Regions from separate parts of the Serratia plymuthica genome, predicted to be linked through region 1. Evidence: predicted binding sites of a transcription regulator. Region 1 holds the regulator's gene; each other region holds the start of a gene.
The links. Region 1 encodes Fur, which represses iron uptake genes when iron is present. Its sites were predicted from a motif close to ATAATAATGAGAACNACTATCAA; they were not measured.
Positions count from the first base shown of each region.

Region 2: a site for Fur is predicted at 1,469-1,491, ahead of JK621_RS23310 (Nramp family divalent metal transporter). Genes of this name have one in related genera too.
Region 3: a site for Fur is predicted at 2,011-2,033, ahead of feoA (ferrous iron transporter A). Genes of this name have one in related genera too.
Region 4: a site for Fur is predicted at 1,908-1,930, ahead of JK621_RS23250 (isochorismate synthase). Genes of this name have one in related genera too.

Region 1 is NZ_CP068771.1:1,026,263-1,030,513, forward strand. It holds gene galE (UDP-glucose 4-epimerase GalE) at 1-445, shown strand, start outside; gene JK621_RS04845 (glycosyltransferase) at 448-2,409, shown strand; gene fur (ferric iron uptake transcriptional regulator) at 2,616-3,062, opposite strand; gene fldA (flavodoxin FldA) at 3,385-3,924, opposite strand; gene ybfE (LexA regulated protein) at 4,154-4,251, opposite strand, start outside.
Region 2 is NZ_CP068771.1:5,019,853-5,024,103, forward strand. It holds gene JK621_RS23305 (NupC/NupG family nucleoside CNT transporter) at 1-1,152, opposite strand, end outside; gene JK621_RS23310 (Nramp family divalent metal transporter) at 1,531-2,754, shown strand; gene JK621_RS23315 (DUF2502 domain-containing protein) at 2,947-3,351, opposite strand; gene mgrA (L-glyceraldehyde 3-phosphate reductase) at 3,584-4,251, opposite strand, start outside.
Region 3 is NZ_CP068771.1:3,821,287-3,825,537, forward strand. It holds gene feoB (Fe(2+) transporter permease subunit FeoB) at 1-1,585, opposite strand, end outside; gene feoA (ferrous iron transporter A) at 1,656-1,880, opposite strand; gene JK621_RS17765 (Tex family protein) at 2,519-4,251, opposite strand, start outside.
Region 4 is NZ_CP068771.1:5,010,558-5,014,808, forward strand. It holds gene entS (enterobactin transporter EntS) at 1-814, shown strand, start outside; gene fepB (Fe2+-enterobactin ABC transporter substrate-binding protein) at 801-1,760, opposite strand; gene JK621_RS23250 (isochorismate synthase) at 1,960-3,168, shown strand; gene JK621_RS23255 ((2,3-dihydroxybenzoyl)adenylate synthase) at 3,177-4,251, shown strand, end outside.

The DNA.
Region 1 (4,251 bases):
TCCCAATAATCTTCTGGCTTATCTGGCGCAGGTGGCTATTGGCAAACTTGCGGTGTTGCCGGTGTATGGCAATGACTATCCCACCAGTGATGGCACCGGGGTGCGTGATTACATTCACGTTATGGATCTGGCCGAAGGGCATTTGAAAGCGCTGGATAATCTGCGGCCGGGTTTTAACGTGTATAACCTGGGCACCGGCAAAGGCTATTCGGTGCTGGAGATTATCCAGGCATTTGAACACGCCTGCGGATTTAAAATCGCCTATCAAATTAACCCGCGCCGCGCAGGAGATATTGCCGAGTGCTGGTCTGATCCGACGCTGGCGGCGGAAAAATTAGGCTGGCAAGCCAAGAGAGGTCTGGAAAAAATGGTTCGCGACGCCTGGCATTGGCAGAGCAAAAATCCACAGGGATACGGATCTTGTTCACCGCAGGCGGGAGGCTGACGATGAAGCTTGATGACGAGCGTTTGGGATTGATGCGGCATGACCTGTTTCGCGCCGACTACGAGGCCTGGATTAATAATCTGAAGTTAGCGTTCGTGAAATATCAGCGCCAGCGTTCCCCGGCGTTGCTGGGGCAGTACCGGCGAGGGGTTGGCCAACTGCGGGCGTGGCTGGCTGAACAAGGGCATTTATTCGATGCCGCGCAGTGCTCCTCATTATTTTGCGTTCCTACGCGCCAGTTGGCCGCGCAGGAAAAATTGCTGCACCGCATTTGGCTGGGCGGCGCCATTCCAGACGATGCCAGAGAGGTTATCTCCCAATGGGGAGATGCGCAGCAGGCTGTTCGCAGCACAATCGCCGACGAATGGACCGGGATGCTCTGGGTATGGGATGCGCGGCAACTCAAAAACGAGGCGTATTTTACCCCTGCGGCGGAAGTGAAAGGCGGGCTGCTGGGGGAGTTCGATGCCGGCAACCACCGGTTGCAGGTGCATTCGCTGAGTGAACTGGCGCAAAAAAGGGTCGGCGGCAACCTGGGTTTTATCCACGTGCTCCATGATAAGCGCTATTACGCCACGCTTTCTGATTACTTTCGCTTTTTGATCCTGATTGAAATGGGCGGAATGTACATGGATATCGACACCCTTCCGCACCGTTCGGCGACGTTTTTCCTGCTGAAGCCGGAAGTGCCGGATTACCTTCAGCTCCTGCCCGATGGCGAAGTCAGCCACGTCAGCGGGTTGAATTTGTTTCTTGATGAAACCGGGATGATCATTGGCCGCAGCGGCGATAGGTCGCTGTGCAAAATATTGGCGGGCCTGGATCGGATCCATGCGGCGCAAACCGGTGACGTGCCGGATAAAAACCCCATCTATGAAAGAAAGTTGTTCGATGCGTTTTATCTGTTGTGGAGCCGCCACATTGGCAGGACTTTCCTCAGCCACGATAGTTTTTGCCAGGATCATGGGGTTCATTATGACGCTGTTCCGCAGGCGGTGACCTGCGGTATCCGCGGCATGCGCCTGTTGGAAGATGTGATCACCAATGAGAGGTTGCCGCTCGGGGAGGAGGAACTGCGCAGCTATCGGCAATGCATTGATCGGCTGGAGCAGGTGGATTGGCAGCTTGAGCAACCGATGGACCTGGCGCGCCATGCGGAAATATTTACCGTCGATGAGGTGCCGCGCATGGCCTATCCGGCGCAGATAAGGTCCGATATCGATCACTACCATTACTATTCGGTGCTGTCTCATGATCGCGCGCTGGATCGGGTGAACCGGCTTTTCGGCGAGTATTTGATAGCCGATAACCGACGGCAGATCGATGAGGGCCATTACTGGCGGCCAACCGTCGGCGCGGGCGATGCGGTATTGCCGCTATCGCAGGGCGGGTTGCATTTTCTGCCGGGGTGCCAGGCGGACGACGCGGACAAGACTCGCATGGCGAAGCTGATTTTTGCCACCAGCTACCTGGAGTATTGTTCCGCCGGCAACCCGGCCGGGATGGGTTTGGTCTCTCTGCAGCAGGCGCAAAATATCGACCCCTATCTGGACCTGATTACCCTGGCTTACGATCGGTGCGGGGCGTTTGTCGGATTTTTCACTGCGGCGAGTCTCGACGAGTTATATGGCGTTGAGGCGAGCTATCTATATCGCGATGAAATAAAGCCGCTGGATGAGGCCTACGACGGTTTTGTGCGAACGCAGTGCACGGAGGACGATTACTTTATCTGCAGCCTGGCCATCGAGAGCCGGTTTCGCGGGCAGGGCTATTTTAACCCGTTGTTTGCTCTGATTAAGCAGCGCGCGCAGCAGCGCCGGGCGAAACATATCGTGCTGTGCGTATGGCAAAGCAGCGATGCCTGCCAAATCTACTTGAAGCAAGGGTTCCGCGTTCGCGGCGTTTTCGACGATGCCTGGCCGATTTTCTTCGATCGGCTGCTGTTGCTTGAATATGCATTGTGACGAGTTTACCCATCCGCGTGTCGGCGGGTGAGTTGACGGTGAAGTGAGTGTCAGTGGGTAGTGAGAGAAGTACCGCGGAGAAGTGCCGCTGCAATTGTTGTCTTTCGGATGTGATTTTCCCCGGGCCTGTCCGGGGATTTTTTTATCCCTGCCTGGAGGCATAAAAAAACCGCCGTTAAGGCGGTTCTCAATGCCGGTTGAGGGCATTATTTTTTGTCGTGCAAGGTGTCGTCTTCGCGGCAATCACCGATTTCACAGTGACCATACAGGTACAGGCTGTGGTTGGTGAGCTTGATACCATGCTGCTTGGCGATATCACGCTGACGCACTTCGATAGACTCATCGCTGAATTCGATCACTTTGCCGCAGTCCAGGCAAATCAGGTGATCGTGGTGATGCTGTTGGGTCAATTCGAACACGGACTTGCCGCCTTCGAAATTATGACGGGTTACAATGCCGGCATCATCAAACTGGTTCAGTACGCGGTAAACCGTCGCCAGGCCAATTTCTTCGCCCATGTCGATCAGTTTTTTGTACAAATCTTCCGCACTGACGTGATGGCATTCCGGATTTTGCAGTACTTCCAGGATTTTGAGTCGCGGAAGCGTGACTTTTAGGCCGGCCTTCTTCAATGCGGTGTTGTTGTCAGTCATGCGGATTCAGTCCTGTTACTATGCTAATCAAGTTGAGGCATTTTTGCCTGTGGCATCGGTCGGCACAAAGAGTTAATTGCGTGTCATTATAGAACCGGTTGCCCTAAATGGAAACCGCCGGTTGTTAACAAAGATATCATGGCACAATTGCATGTTACACACGCAACGTCTTGATGGATGGGATAAACCGATATCTCAGTCTACCTTGACGATGTGGGAAGTTACAAACATGTAGCTTCTATTGCAGAAATCCGTGCTGCCGATGAACGGCCCTGCTGGCAACACTATGCACTTTGCAGGGCTTTTGTTCAACCTTTGAGGGTTAGCCGACGATATCGGCCAGGCTCAGTTCTTCGCTGATCTGCTTCACCCAGGCTGCGACGCGTTCGTTGGTCAATTCCGGTTGACGATCTTCGTCAATCGCCAGGCCGATGAAGAAATTGTCGTCCGCCAGACCTTTCGATGCTTCGAAGTGGTAACCCTTGGTCGGCCAGTGGCCGACAATCGCGGCGCCGTGTGGCTCAATGATGTCGCGGATGGTGCCCATCGCATCACAGAAATATTCCGCGTAGTCTTCCTGATCGCCACAACCGAACAGCGCAACCAGCTTGCCGTTGAAATCAATTTCTTCCAGCGTCGGGAAGAAATCATCCCAATCGCACTGGGCTTCGCCGTAGTACCAGGTAGGAATACCCAACAGCAGAATGTCGAAAGCTTCCAGATCCTCTTTGCTGCTTTTGGCGATGTCGCGGATTTCCGACACCTCTTTGCCAAACTGCTGCTGAAGAATTTTCTGGATCATCTTGGCAATGTTTTCGGTATTGCCAGTGTCGCTGCCAAAGAAAATGCCTACATTAGCCATATCGCGTATAACCTTTAAATTCAATTAATTGCATTGCACGATGTTAGCGTTGAACGCGATAACACCGATTAAAATGATGACATGGCAAGAATCTGCCTCTTACCGGTAAGTGCGTATCATGCCAGAGATTTACCCCGGGGTTTTATCGCGTTTATGCGATGCCGGGAGGAATAAAACGGTGTTGATCGGTGTCATCCATAACACCGTGCCGCATGTGCGGCTGCAAAGATCAATGTTCCGGCTGTTCATCCGCCAGTTGTGCCAGCAGCATTTGCTCAATAAGCTCGCTGCGGCTGATATTACGCTGTTCCGCCAGTTTGTTCAGGG
Region 2 (4,251 bases), 1.5 Mb from region 1:
GAGGCTGACCAGCGTGGAACCGTAAACCAGCTTCAGACCAAAGCGGGACACTACGTTGCCCTGATTCTCATTCAGCCCTTTAATCGCACCGGCCACAATACCGATGGAAGAGAAGTTGGCGAAGGAAACCAGGAACACCGACAGAATGCCCAGGCTGCGTGGCGACAGCTCGGCAGAGACTTTCTGCAGCTCCATCATGGCCACGAACTCATTGGAGACCAGTTTGGTCGCCATGATGCTGCCCACCTGCAAGGCTTCGTGTTTAGGAATCCCCATAATCCAGGCGAATGGATAGAAGAAGTAGCCCAGAATTTCCTGGAAGCTCAGGCCGAAGATGGCGCTGAACAGGCCGTTGAGCGCAGCGATCAGGGCAATAAAGCCGATCAGCATGGCGGCAACGATAATAGCTACTTTGAAACCCGCCAGAATGTATTCACCCAGCATTTCGAAGAAGCTCTGGCCTTCGTGCAGATTGCCCAGATGCAGTTCTTCTTCTTTACTGGTGTCATACGGGTTGACCAATGACAGCACGATAAAGGTGCTGAACATGTTCAGTACCAGCGCCGCAACCACAAACTTGGCGTCCAGCATGGTCATGTAAGCACCCACGATCGACATGGAAACCGTAGACATCGCGGTTGCCGCCATGGTGTACATGCGTTTTTCCGACATCTTGCCCAGGATATCTTTATAGGCAATGAAGTTTTCAGACTGGCCCAGGATCAACGAGCTGACGGCGTTAAACGACTCCAGCTTGCCCATACCGTTTACTTTTGACAGCACGGTACCAATAATCCGGATGATAAACGGCAACACTTTGATGTATTGCAGAATACCGATCAGCGCAGAGATGAAGACGATCGGGCACAGTACCTTCAGGAAGAAGAAGGCCAGACCTTTATCACCCATACCGCCGAATACAAAATCAGTCCCTTGCCCAGCAAACCCGAGCAGCTTGTCGAACAGCGCCGCGAATCCTTTTACAAAGCCTAAACCCGCTTCCGAATGCAGGAAAAAATAGGCCAGCAGTACTTCAATAACCAACAGTTGAATAACGTAGCGAATGCGGATGTTTTTACGGTCGCGGCACACTAACAGTGCCAAGATCGCAACCACCACCAACGCTAACGCAAAGTGCGCAATATGGGACATGTTTGCTCCAAATTTGAGGCAGGCTGAATTTCGGATGTCATTTTATGTAACGCCACGTTTAAAAACGAGAGGTCCATTGCAAATATGGAAAATCGCAGTGGGAAACATCCTAAATTATTATAATAAGCCACAAAAAATCAAGATGTTACTGAATCCATACGAAATTCCTATTCTTGTGCTAATTTGATTAGCAGGCGTATTTCGTCTGGAATATGGCTTGGCAGAGGGCCGAAAAGCGTAATCTGCACGTTACACCCTTCGTTAAAACCTGAGTTATCCCCGATTGCAGAGATAAGTTTTACCGTTATAAATGCGCTTGATAATTATTATCATTTAAATAAGATAACCCTTAGTTTATCAGACGTAAGGGTTCAGGGTATGCCAAACAGTCGCGTGGTTGAGAACACCCGTCGCCCATCCAGAAAAATCAAACTGTCGCTGATGGGGCCCGCATTTATCGCGGCCATCGGTTATATCGATCCCGGCAATTTCGCCACCAACATCCAGTCCGGTGCCTCTTTGGGTTATAGCCTGCTGTGGGTCGTGGTCTGGGCCAACGTTATGGCCATGCTTATCCAACTGCTCTCCGCCAAACTCGGTATCGCCACGGGCAAAAACCTGGCGGAGCACATCCGCGATCGCTTTCCGCGCCCGGCCGTATGGGCTTATTGGGTGCAGGCGGAAATTATTGCGATGGCCACCGATCTGGCGGAGTTTATCGGCGCGGCGATCGGTTTCAAACTGCTGTTGGGCGTTACGCTGCTTGAGGGCGCCATCCTGACGGGGATCGCCACTTTTCTGATCCTGACGCTGCAAAAACGCGGTCAAAAACCGCTGGAGATGGCGATCGGCGGGCTGCTGCTGTTTGTTGCCGCTGCCTATATGGTGGAACTGGCGTTTTCCCAGCCGCAACTTGGCCCGCTGTTAAAAGGCATGGCGATCCCGGATCTGCCGAATGGCGATGCGGTATATCTGGCTGCCGGCGTGCTGGGCGCGACCATCATGCCGCACGTGATTTATTTGCATTCATCCTTAACCCAGGCTGTCGGCGAGAATTCAAAGGCGGATCGGTATGCGTCCACCAAGGTCGATGTCGCCATCGCCATGACCATCGCCGGTTTTGTTAACCTGGCAATGATGGCAACCGCCGCCGCCACCTTCCATTTTAGTGGGCACAGCGGCGTGGCCGATCTTGATCTGGCCTATCTGACACTGCAACCGGTGCTGGGCCAGGCGGCGGCGACGCTCTTCGGGCTGAGCCTGGTGGCCGCCGGTCTGTCTTCCACCGTCGTGGGGACGCTGGCAGGGCAGGTGGTGATGCAGGGATTTGTACGCTTTTACATTCCGCTGTGGGTGCGCCGGGTGGTCACTATGCTGCCGTCGTTTATCGTCATTATGCTGGGGATGGATGCCACGCGCATTCTGGTGTTGAGCCAGGTGCTGCTGAGCTTCGGCATTGCATTGGCGCTGGTGCCGCTGCTCGCCTTTACCGGCAACCGGGAGCTGATGGGGGAGATGGTGAACAGCCGCAGCATACAGACGCTGGGCAAGCTGATTGTGTTGGTGGTCGTCGGCCTGAATGGTTATCTGCTGGTCAGTTAGCGTTTTTCTGCCGGTGGGGGGACGTTTTCGGTCGATAAAAGTGAGATGTACCCTGAGGCCCACGCACCTCAACCGAGCAAGGGGCCCAGGGCGGGGTCCCTTGCAACCTGCACGAGACGCACCGAGAGGGGATAAAAAATGCCAGTCAGGCTTAGCTGGCTGGCATTACGGCGTTACGCCGATCTTTTGCTATTAATCATCATGGCCATGATGGCGACGACCGCGATCGTCATCGTGGCGTCGATCCTTCCAGTGGTCTTTATCATGATGCTTGTAATAATGCTTATCGAATTTGCGATAGCGGCCATCATGATAGTAATAATTTTTGCGCCAGTAATCGTTATCGCGCCAGCGATAACCATCCCAGTAATAGCCCCGACGGCTGCGATCGCCCAGGTAGCGGCCCTGATGGCCTTGCCACCAGTCGCGGTCGCGCCAGTCGTAGCCGTCCCAATAACGACCGCGATTGTCTTCTTCGCCAATGCGCAATGATACGCCCGGCATCAGATTGATACTGAGGCCTTCCGCATGCGCCTGCTGGATGGCGGGTACCGTAGACGCCACCAACAGAGCGGCCAATAACAGAGGTTTAAACATGGTTTCTCCTTTCCGCCGCAGCGGGTTGGCCAGCTTTATAATAACGAAGCGCGTTCATCAGTTTATAAAACGGCCTTATAATTTTTTTACTGCAATATTGGTATATTAGCGCCTGCGGATAGGGTTGAATCTTAGTGGGATTCTGAAAAGCGGCGACGGGATGAGGATTTAAGATTTGTCTGGCGCTGCAAAGGTTATCGCCGGCCATGCGCCCGGCGATAATTGTAATCGATTACATTAATATCCGTTCGATTTGGGCGATTTCGTCGCTGCTGAAGGTACGGTTAGCCAGCATGCCGACGGCATCTTCAATCTGGCTGGTCTTGCTGGCGCCAATCAGCACCGAAGTCACGCGATCGCCGCGCAATACCCAGGCCAGCGCCATCTGCGACAGTTTCTGTCCGCGCTGTTGCGCCAGAGCGTTAAGCTGGCGCACCTTTTCCAGTTTTTCCTCGGTGAGCTGATTGGGTTGCAGGAACTGGCTGCCGCTGGCTGCGCGTGAATCTTGCGGAATGCCGAGCAGGTAACGATCGGTCAGCAGGCCGCCGGCCAGCGGGGAGAATGCAATGGAGCCGACGCCATGTTCTTCGAGCGTATCCAGCAACTCCGGCTCAACCCAGCGCTCGAACAGAGAGTATTTCGGCTGATGGATCACGCAAGGCGTGCCGAGCCGTTGCAGAATCTCGAACGCCTGGCGCGCTCGGTCGGCCGGATAGTTGGACAGCCCGACATACAGCGCCTTGCCCTGGCGTACCAGCAGATCCAGCGCGCCCATGGTTTCCTCCAGCGGCGTATCCGGATCCGGGCGATGGTGATAGAAGATATCCACATATTCCAGCCCCATGCGTTGCAGGCTTTGGTTCAGGCTGGCGACCAGATACTTTTTCGAACCCCAGTCGC
Region 3 (4,251 bases), 2.7 Mb from region 1:
CGCCGATGAAGATGCTGGCGATCACGATCACTTTCCCGGCGCGCAGCACAAAGCCTTTCAGCCGCTGCCAGGTTTGCAGCAGCAGGCTTTTCAGGTGCGGCACATGATAAACCGGCAATTCCATGACGAACGGCGAAGCTTCGCCGCGCATGATGGTGTACTTCAGCACCAGTCCGGTGAGGATCGCCACCACGATGCCGAGCATATACAGCGAGAACACCACGCCGGCGCCGTCCTGGCCGAAGAAGGCGGCGGCAAACACCGCAAAAATCGCCAGCCGGGCGCCGCAGGACATGAACGGCGCCATCATGATGGTAATCAAGCGTTCACGCGGGGCATCCAGCGTGCGTGCACCCATGATGGACGGCACGTTGCAGCCGAAGCCGACAATCAGCGGCACGAAGGATTTACCGGGCAGCCCAAGAGCTTGCATCAGGCGGTCCATGACAAACGCCGCACGCGCCATGTAGCCGGAGTCTTCGAGGAAGGACAGAAACAGATACATCATGCCGATTTGCGGCACCAGCGGCAGCACGGTGTTGATGCCCCCGCCGATGCCCTGCGCTAGGAAAATCGTCAGCCATTCAGGAAAGTGCAGGCTGTAGCCCAGCCATTGGATGCCCTGGATAAAGATTGCCGCCGAACCGATATCAAAGATCGGCTGCAGCGCGCCGCCGAGGTTGATCGCCAGCAAGAACATCAGGTACATCACCAGCAAAAAGATGGGCACCCCCAGCCAGCGGTTGAGGATCACTTTGTCCAGCGCTTCGGTCAGGCGGTTTGGCATCGCCTGCTGCGAGTTGCTGACCGCATCGCTCAGGGTGGCTATCGACTGATAGCGCGCATCGGCAATCACCAATGCAGGATCTTCCTGTTGCTGTTGTTGCAGCGCCAGCCTGGCGGCAGGCAGCAGGGCGGTGGCGTTGCCGGCCAATTGATGGCTGTAGATGTCGCCTTCCAGCATTTGCAGCGCCAGCCAGCGGCGTTGCTCCGTTGGCATAGCCGCCGGCATGGCGTCGCTCAGGGTGGCCATTTCCTTCAGCAGCGCCGGCGGATAGTTCACCAGCGCTTTCAGATCGTTAAACCGGTGGTTGTCGATTATCTGCTTCAACATGCCGATGCCGTCGGCCTTGGTGGAGACCAAAGGCACCACCGGGCAGCCGAGACGCGCCGACAGCGCTGCGATATCAATCTCGATTTGCTGGCTTCTGGCGATATCCAGCATGTTCAGCGCAACGATGCAGGGGATGCCCAGTTCCAGCAGTTGCAGCGTCAGGTACAGGTTGCGCTCAAGGTTGGAGGCGTCGACGACGTTGATCAGCAGATCGGCATCGCCGCTCAGGATGTAATGGCAGGCGATCTGTTCGTCGAGCGAGGTTTGTTCCGAGATGGTGGTCAGCGAATAGGTGCCGGGCAGATCGACCAGGTTGACCTGGGATTGCGGCGTAGTGAACTGGCCTTCTTTACGCTCTACCGTCACGCCGGCCCAGTTGCCGACCCGCTGGCGAGCTCCGGTCAACTGGTTGAACAGCGTAGTTTTACCGGAATTGGGGTTGCCTATTAAGCCAATCGTGAGTTTTTTCATTTTTCGCGTGATATCAGTCAATGGACATTGAGCCGGGCGATGGGCGCGGCCAGAGCGAGACGGCGCAGAGTCAGGATTGGCCGTCGAGCAGGATTAGGGCCAGGTCTTTCCTGCGCAGCACCAGGCTGACGCGGCGGGTTTTTATTTCTATCGGATCACCCAGCGGTGCGACGCGCACCACTTCAAACGAAGAGCCGGGCAGCATGCCTAGCGATAACAGTTTCTGGCGATAGGCCGGGCCGATGTCACTGGAAAAACCGGCAATCTTATAAGAGCGTTTAGGCTGAAGATGCATATAACCTTCTCAGAGCCCCTGTTATTGGGCCGATGACGATAAAAGAACGTTCCAGACCAAGCGCCGCGATGAAGATCGCAGGCTGCCGACGTTTTCAATTCATGAGGTAATGCAGTGAACACGCAACGCAATAATAGTGAGAATAGTTATCGTATTCAATACAAAAAGTAGGGGTATTGGTAACCAAAGGTTATGGCATCGGCACTTAACGATCGGATTGCCTGATGCCCCTATTTTTATCACCTGGCCTGTGGGGGATCAAATGCGAATGGCGAGTTAAATCAGTTACGTAATTGCAGTGATTTTTTCCGATTTGCAAAAATTAGCGACAAATTGAGTGGCGTTTAGAGGGGATGGCGGCGAGCCGGCGTTTATTCGGTAACATCTTGCCGGCGGAATACGAGCGGTAACCATTTGTGTTTCACCGGGAAAGGACGAAATGAAAACCTGATGTTAAAAACGGTGTTAATGAACGGGGATTCGGCGTTATTTTCAGGCTGAAAAACCGGGGATTGTCGCTCGGGAAAAATAAGCGGGTTTATTGAGGCGGGTCAAAAAATAGCGACGCTTTTTTTGAGAAAGGGCGGAGCCGGCTCCGCCCTGTGTACCTTGAGTCTTTCAGCTAGGCAGCACTGCCCCTACGATTTCTTACCGAATGCCGCAGCCAGCGCGTCGCCCATGGCGCTGTTGCCTGCCGTCGAGCTGCTGCGCGGTTTGGCCTTATTGGCCGGCGCGCGGGAAGGGCTGTCCTTCGCCGGGGCGCCGCCGCGACGTGGCGAACCTTCACCCGGTTGCTCGTCCAGACGCATGCTCAGCGCGATGCGTTTGCGTTGCAGATCCACTTCCATCACCTTCACTTTGACGATGTCGCCGGCTTTCACCACGGTATGCGGATCTTCGACGAACTTGTCCGCCAGCGAGGAGATATGCACCAGGCCGTCCTGATGTACGCCGATATCCACAAAGGCGCCGAAGTTGGTGACGTTGGTGACCGAGCCTTCCAAAATCATGCCCGGCTGCAGATCGTTGAGGGTTTCCACGCCCTCGGCAAAGGTGGCGGTTTTGAATTCCGGACGCGGATCGCGGCCCGGTTTCTCCAGCTCTTTCAGGATGTCGGTGACCGTCGGCACACCAAATTTGTCGTCGGTGAAGTCGCTGGCCTTCAGGCTACGCACCGCCGCCGGGTTGCCCATCAGATCCTGCAGCGCCTGCCGGGTGGCGGCCAGAATACGTTCGACCACCGGGTAGGTTTCCGGGTGAACGGTAGAGGCATCCAGCGGGTTATCGCCGTGGTTGATGCGCAGGAAGCCGGCGCACTGTTCAAAGGCTTTTGGCCCCAGACGGCTGACTTTCAGCAGTTGTTCGCGGTTGCTGAAGCGACCGTTCTCATCACGCCAGGTAACGATGTTCTGCGCCATCATGCGGGTCAGGCCGGCCACGCGGGTCAGCAACGGCACTGAGGCGGTGTTCAGATCCACACCGACGGCGTTTACGCAGTCTTCCACCACCGAGTCCAGCTTTTTCGCCAGCTGGCTTTGGCTGACATCGTGCTGGTACTGGCCGACGCCGATGGATTTCGGGTCGATTTTGACCAGTTCGGCCAACGGATCCTGCAAACGGCGGGCGATGGAGACGGCGCCACGCAGCGAAACGTCGAGGTTCGGGAATTCCAGCGCCGCCAGTTCGGAGGCGGAATATACCGAGGCGCCCGCTTCGCTGACGATCACCTTCTGCGCTTTGACTTCGCTGAACTGCTGCTGCAATTCAAGGTAAAAACGCTCGGTCTCACGCGATGCGGTGCCGTTGCCGATAGCGACCAGCTCTACTTTGTGTTTGATGCACAGGGCGGCGACGATGGCAGCGGCTTTCGCAGCCTGGCCGGTGTGCGGGTAGACGGTATCGGTAGCGACCAGCTTGCCGGTGGCATCCACCACCGCCACTTTTACCCCGGTGCGCAGACCGGGGTCCAGGCCCATGGTGGCGCGCATGCCGGCCGGTGCGGCCATCAGCAGATCCTGCATGTTACGGGCGAAAACGTTGATGGCTTCGTCTTCCGCGCGTTCGCGCACCGTCCCCATCAGTTCGGTTTCCAGATGCAACAGCACCTTGATGCGCCAGGTCCAGTTGACCACCGCTTTGCGCCAGGCATCGGCCGGGGCGTTATTCAGGCGCAGGTCGAGGTGGCTGATGATGATTTGCTCCGCCTGGCTTTCGCGCGGGGCTTCTTCAAACTGCGGATCGGCGTTCAGCGCCAACTGCAGCACGCCTTCGTTGCGGCCACGGAACATCGCCAATGCACGGTGTGAAGGCACCTGGGCAATAGGCTCATGGTGATCAAAGTAGTCGCGGAACTTGGCGCCGTCTTCTTCTT
Region 4 (4,251 bases), 1.5 Mb from region 1:
GCTGACGGTGCGTTTTGGCTCGATTCTGTCGCCGGCGATTGGGGGCCTGGTGATCGCTCACTCCGGCGTGATGTGGAACTACGGCCTGGCGGCGCTGGGCACTTTACTGACGTTGATCCCCTTGCTGCGTTTGCCGCAGTTAGCACCGCCGCCACAACCGCGCGAACACCCGCTGCGCGCGTTGGTCGGTGGTTTCGGCTTCTTGTTCCGCAACCGGGTAATCGGCATGGTGGCGTTGATCGGCGCGCTGCTGACCATGGCCAGTGCTGTGCGGGTGTTATATCCGGCGATGTCCGGCATGTGGCACGTCAGCGCTACGCAATTGGGCTTTATGTATTCCGCCGTCCCGCTCGGCGCGGCGATCGGCGCGTTCACCAGCGGCCGGGTCGCTCACGTAGCGCGGCCGGGCTGGATGATGTTGACGACGGCGATAGGCGCGTTCGTCGCCATCGGTCTGTTCGGTCTGATGCCGTGGTACGGTTTAGCGCTGTTTTTCCTGGTGATTTTTGGTTACCTGAGCGCGGTGAACTCATTGCTGCAATACGGGCTGATTCAGAACCTGACGCCGGATGCCTTTCTGGGGCGCATCAATGGCCTGTGGACGGCGCAAAACGTCGTGGGCGACGCGTTGGGGGCGTTACTGCTGGGGGCAATGGGGGCGTTTATGCTGCCGGCGATGACGTCGACCCATTTTGGTTTTGGGGTAGCGGTGCTGGGTGTGGTACTGGCTTTCGCCATGCGCGGCTTGCGCCAGGTGGGCAGCGGCGGGCAGGAAGAAAGCCTCCGGCCCGCCAGCGAGACTAGCGAGAAATAAACTGTTTTTCCAACAGCGTCAGCAAGTTGCCGGCGCTGTAATAATCCAGCCGGAAGGTATCGTTGCCCAGCGCGTAAACCCGTTTATGTTGCACCGCCGGCAGGTGAGCGAGAAAAGGATTGGCCAGCAGGCGCTGCGTGTCGGCGTCGCCGTTGGCGAACAGCATCAGCGTCTGGCCGTTCAGGCCTTCCGCCAGGTTCTCGCCGCTCAACTGAATGATGTCCTTACGCACCCCCATGCTGCGGCTGTTGTTCAATTTGGCGGGCGGCACCGCCAGGGTGAAACCGAGCTGTTTCAGCATCTGCCCCTGGGACGATTCGGCGGTCCACAGATTGGCGGTTTTGCCGTCCGAACCGAACACCAGCGCGGAGACCGGTTGTTCAGGCAGGGTCATCCGTTGTTTCAGCGCTTTTTCACGCGCATCAAAATTGCCAATGATCTTATGCGCCTGGGCTTCATGCCCGGTGGCCTGGCCCAGTTCTGCGGCCAGTTCCTGCCAGCTTTTGTCGTCGTAATTGACCACCAGCACCGGGGCGATGGCAGAGAGCTGATCGTACAGGCGCAGGGCGGAATCGGCACCGGTGGCTGACATGATAATCAGATCGGGGGCAGCCCCCGCGACGGCTTCCGCATTGGGTTCGCCGACGTACAGACGTTTGACGCCGCGCCGTGCTGCGATGTCACTCCATTGACGGAAAAACCCCTGTTTGTCCGCCAGACGGCTGCCGGGCGTGGTTGCCCCACTGGCTACCACCGGCGCGTCGATGGCCAACAGGGTGCCGGTGACGGTAACGCTGGTAGAAACGATGCGGGCAGGGGGCTGATCGAGGGTGACCACGCCGTGTGAGGTTGCAATGTTACGCGGCCAGCCGGTATCGGATGCGTGAGCGGCGCTGATTGCCGCTAGCCCGAACAGCGCCAGACCGAAGATCAGATTCGTCTTCATAAAGGAAGTCCCTAGGTTTTAAATAGTAATACTTATCATTTATATAATTTATGCTGCTGACTTTCTACCCCGATGATAAGGAGAAGAGCTGTTTACAATTATTGACATGGCAAATTTCCAAGGGTACTTTAACGCGGTCAAACATAAATGATAATCATTATTATGTTTATTATCATTAACGAAGATGAATGGAGTACCGATGAGCGTGACTGTAAAGGGTGCCGGCCAAAAGAAACCGCAAAGCAAGGGGAGCGAACTGAATACTGCAGGCGTTTCGCCCACCTCGGGCTTCTTCTTTACCTCTCCTTTCCGTAGCCTGAGTACCCAGGGCTGCTTCGCGAAAATCACGCTGCCCGCAGCAGGTGGGGACCAGGTGAATGGGGAGTTCCAGCGAGAAGTACGGCACGCTTTCGCCGAAGCGAAACTGGCCGGCGTGAAGAACCCGGTACTCTGTGGCGCCATTCCTTTTGATACTCATCAACCTTCAGCGTTGTTTATTCCCCAGCAAACTCAGTGGTTTGAGCGCGATGCCTTTTTGGCCGGCGTAACGCCGCCGCAGGATGCCTTGCCGGAAATTACCCGGCAAACCGAAGTACCTGCCCGGCAGCCCTTCATGCAGATGGTTGCCGATGCGGTGCTGGCTACCCGTGGCGACCGGTTGGATAAAGTGGTGTTGTCGCGCTTGCTGGAGATTGAAACCCGCGAACCTGTTGATTGCCGGGCGCTGATGGCGCGAATCATCGCCCAGAACCCTAACGGTTTCCACTTCCACGTACCGCTGGAGCAGGGGGCGCTGGTAGGCGCCAGCCCGGAATTGCTGTTGCGCAAATCCGGCGCGCAGTTCCATTCCAATCCGCTGGCCGGCTCTGCCCGCCGCGATGCCGATCCGCTACGGGACCGTGACATCAGCCAACAGCTATTGGTGTCGGACAAAGACCTTTATGAGCACAAGTTCGTCACCGAAGGGATGCGCCAGGTATTGGCCGACCGCTGCCGCCACTTGAACATCCCGTCATCCCCTGAATTATTGAGCACCACCACGCTGTGGCACCTGTCTACGCCTATTGATGGCGAAGCCGCCAGCCGGGCGGAAAATGCGCTTTCGCTGGCCTGCCTGTTGCACCCGACGCCGGCTTTGTGCGGCACGCCAACCCGGCTTGCGCACCAGGTGATCAAACAGCTTGAACCCTTTGATCGCGGCCTGTTCGGCGGCATTGTCGGCTGGTGTGATGCCGAAGGCAACGGCGAGTGGGTCGTGACCATTCGTTGCGGCACAGTGCAGGGCAATCAGGTGCGGCTGTTTGCCGGCGCCGGCATCGTGCAAGACTCTTCGCCGGAATCCGAATGGCGTGAAACCGGCACCAAACTCAGTACCATTTCGCGGGCGTTTGGCCTGAACCAAGGATAGGCATACCCATGAGCATTGATTTTACTCCCTGGCCTGAGGCGTTGGCCCGTCGCTATCGCGAACGCGGTTATTGGACCGACCGGCCATTGACCGACATTATTGCCCGCCAGGCCAAAAATGACGCCGTGGCGCTGATCGATCCGCAATGCAGCCTGAGCTATCGCCGGCTCAATCAACTTTCTGACCGGCTGGCCGCCGCGCTGCAACGCCGGGGCATGCAGCGCGGCGATACCGCTCTGGTGCAGTTGGGCAACGTGGTCGAGTTCTATGTGACCTTCTTTGCGCTGCTGAAAATTGGCGTGGTGCCGGTGAATGCGTTGTTCAGCCACCAACGCAACGAACTCAAGGCTTATGCCGCACAAATCAAGCCCGCGCTGCTGATTGCCGATCGCCGGCATGGCCTGTTCGGCAACGACGAATTCCTCACGGCGTTTCGCGCCGAAAATCCTTCATTGCGCGTAGTAGGGCTGCGCAGCCAGGCGGAAGGCGAGCAGTCGCTGGCCGCCTGGCTGGAAGAGGACGCCGACGATTTTATCGCGACGCCGACCCCGGCTGACCAGGTGGCGTTCTTCCAGCTCTCCGGCGGCAGCACCGGGACGCCAAAGCTGATCCCGCGCACCCACAATGATTACTACTACAGCATTCGTCGCAGCGTGGAAATTTGCCATTTCGATGTGCATACCCGCTACCTGTGCGCGCTGCCGGTGGCGCATAACTACCCGATGAGTTCTCCGGGCGTGCTCGGCGTGTTTTACGGCACCGGGCTGGTGGTGTTCGCCAGCGATCCGGATGCCGGGCAATGCTTCGGTTTGATCGAGCAGCACCAGATTAACGTGACGGCGCTGGTGCCGCCGGCGGTGACGCTGTGGCTACAGGCAATCGAAGAGTGGGACGGTGGGCAACCATTGGCCAGCCTCAAACTGTTGCAGGTGGGGGGCGCCAAGCTGAGCGAGACCCTGGCCGCGCGCATTCCGGCGGAAATCGGCTGCCAGTTGCAGCAGGTCTTCGGCATGGCGGAAGGCCTGGTGAATTACACCCGGCTGGACGATGACGACCGGCATATTCTCACCACTCAGGGCTGCC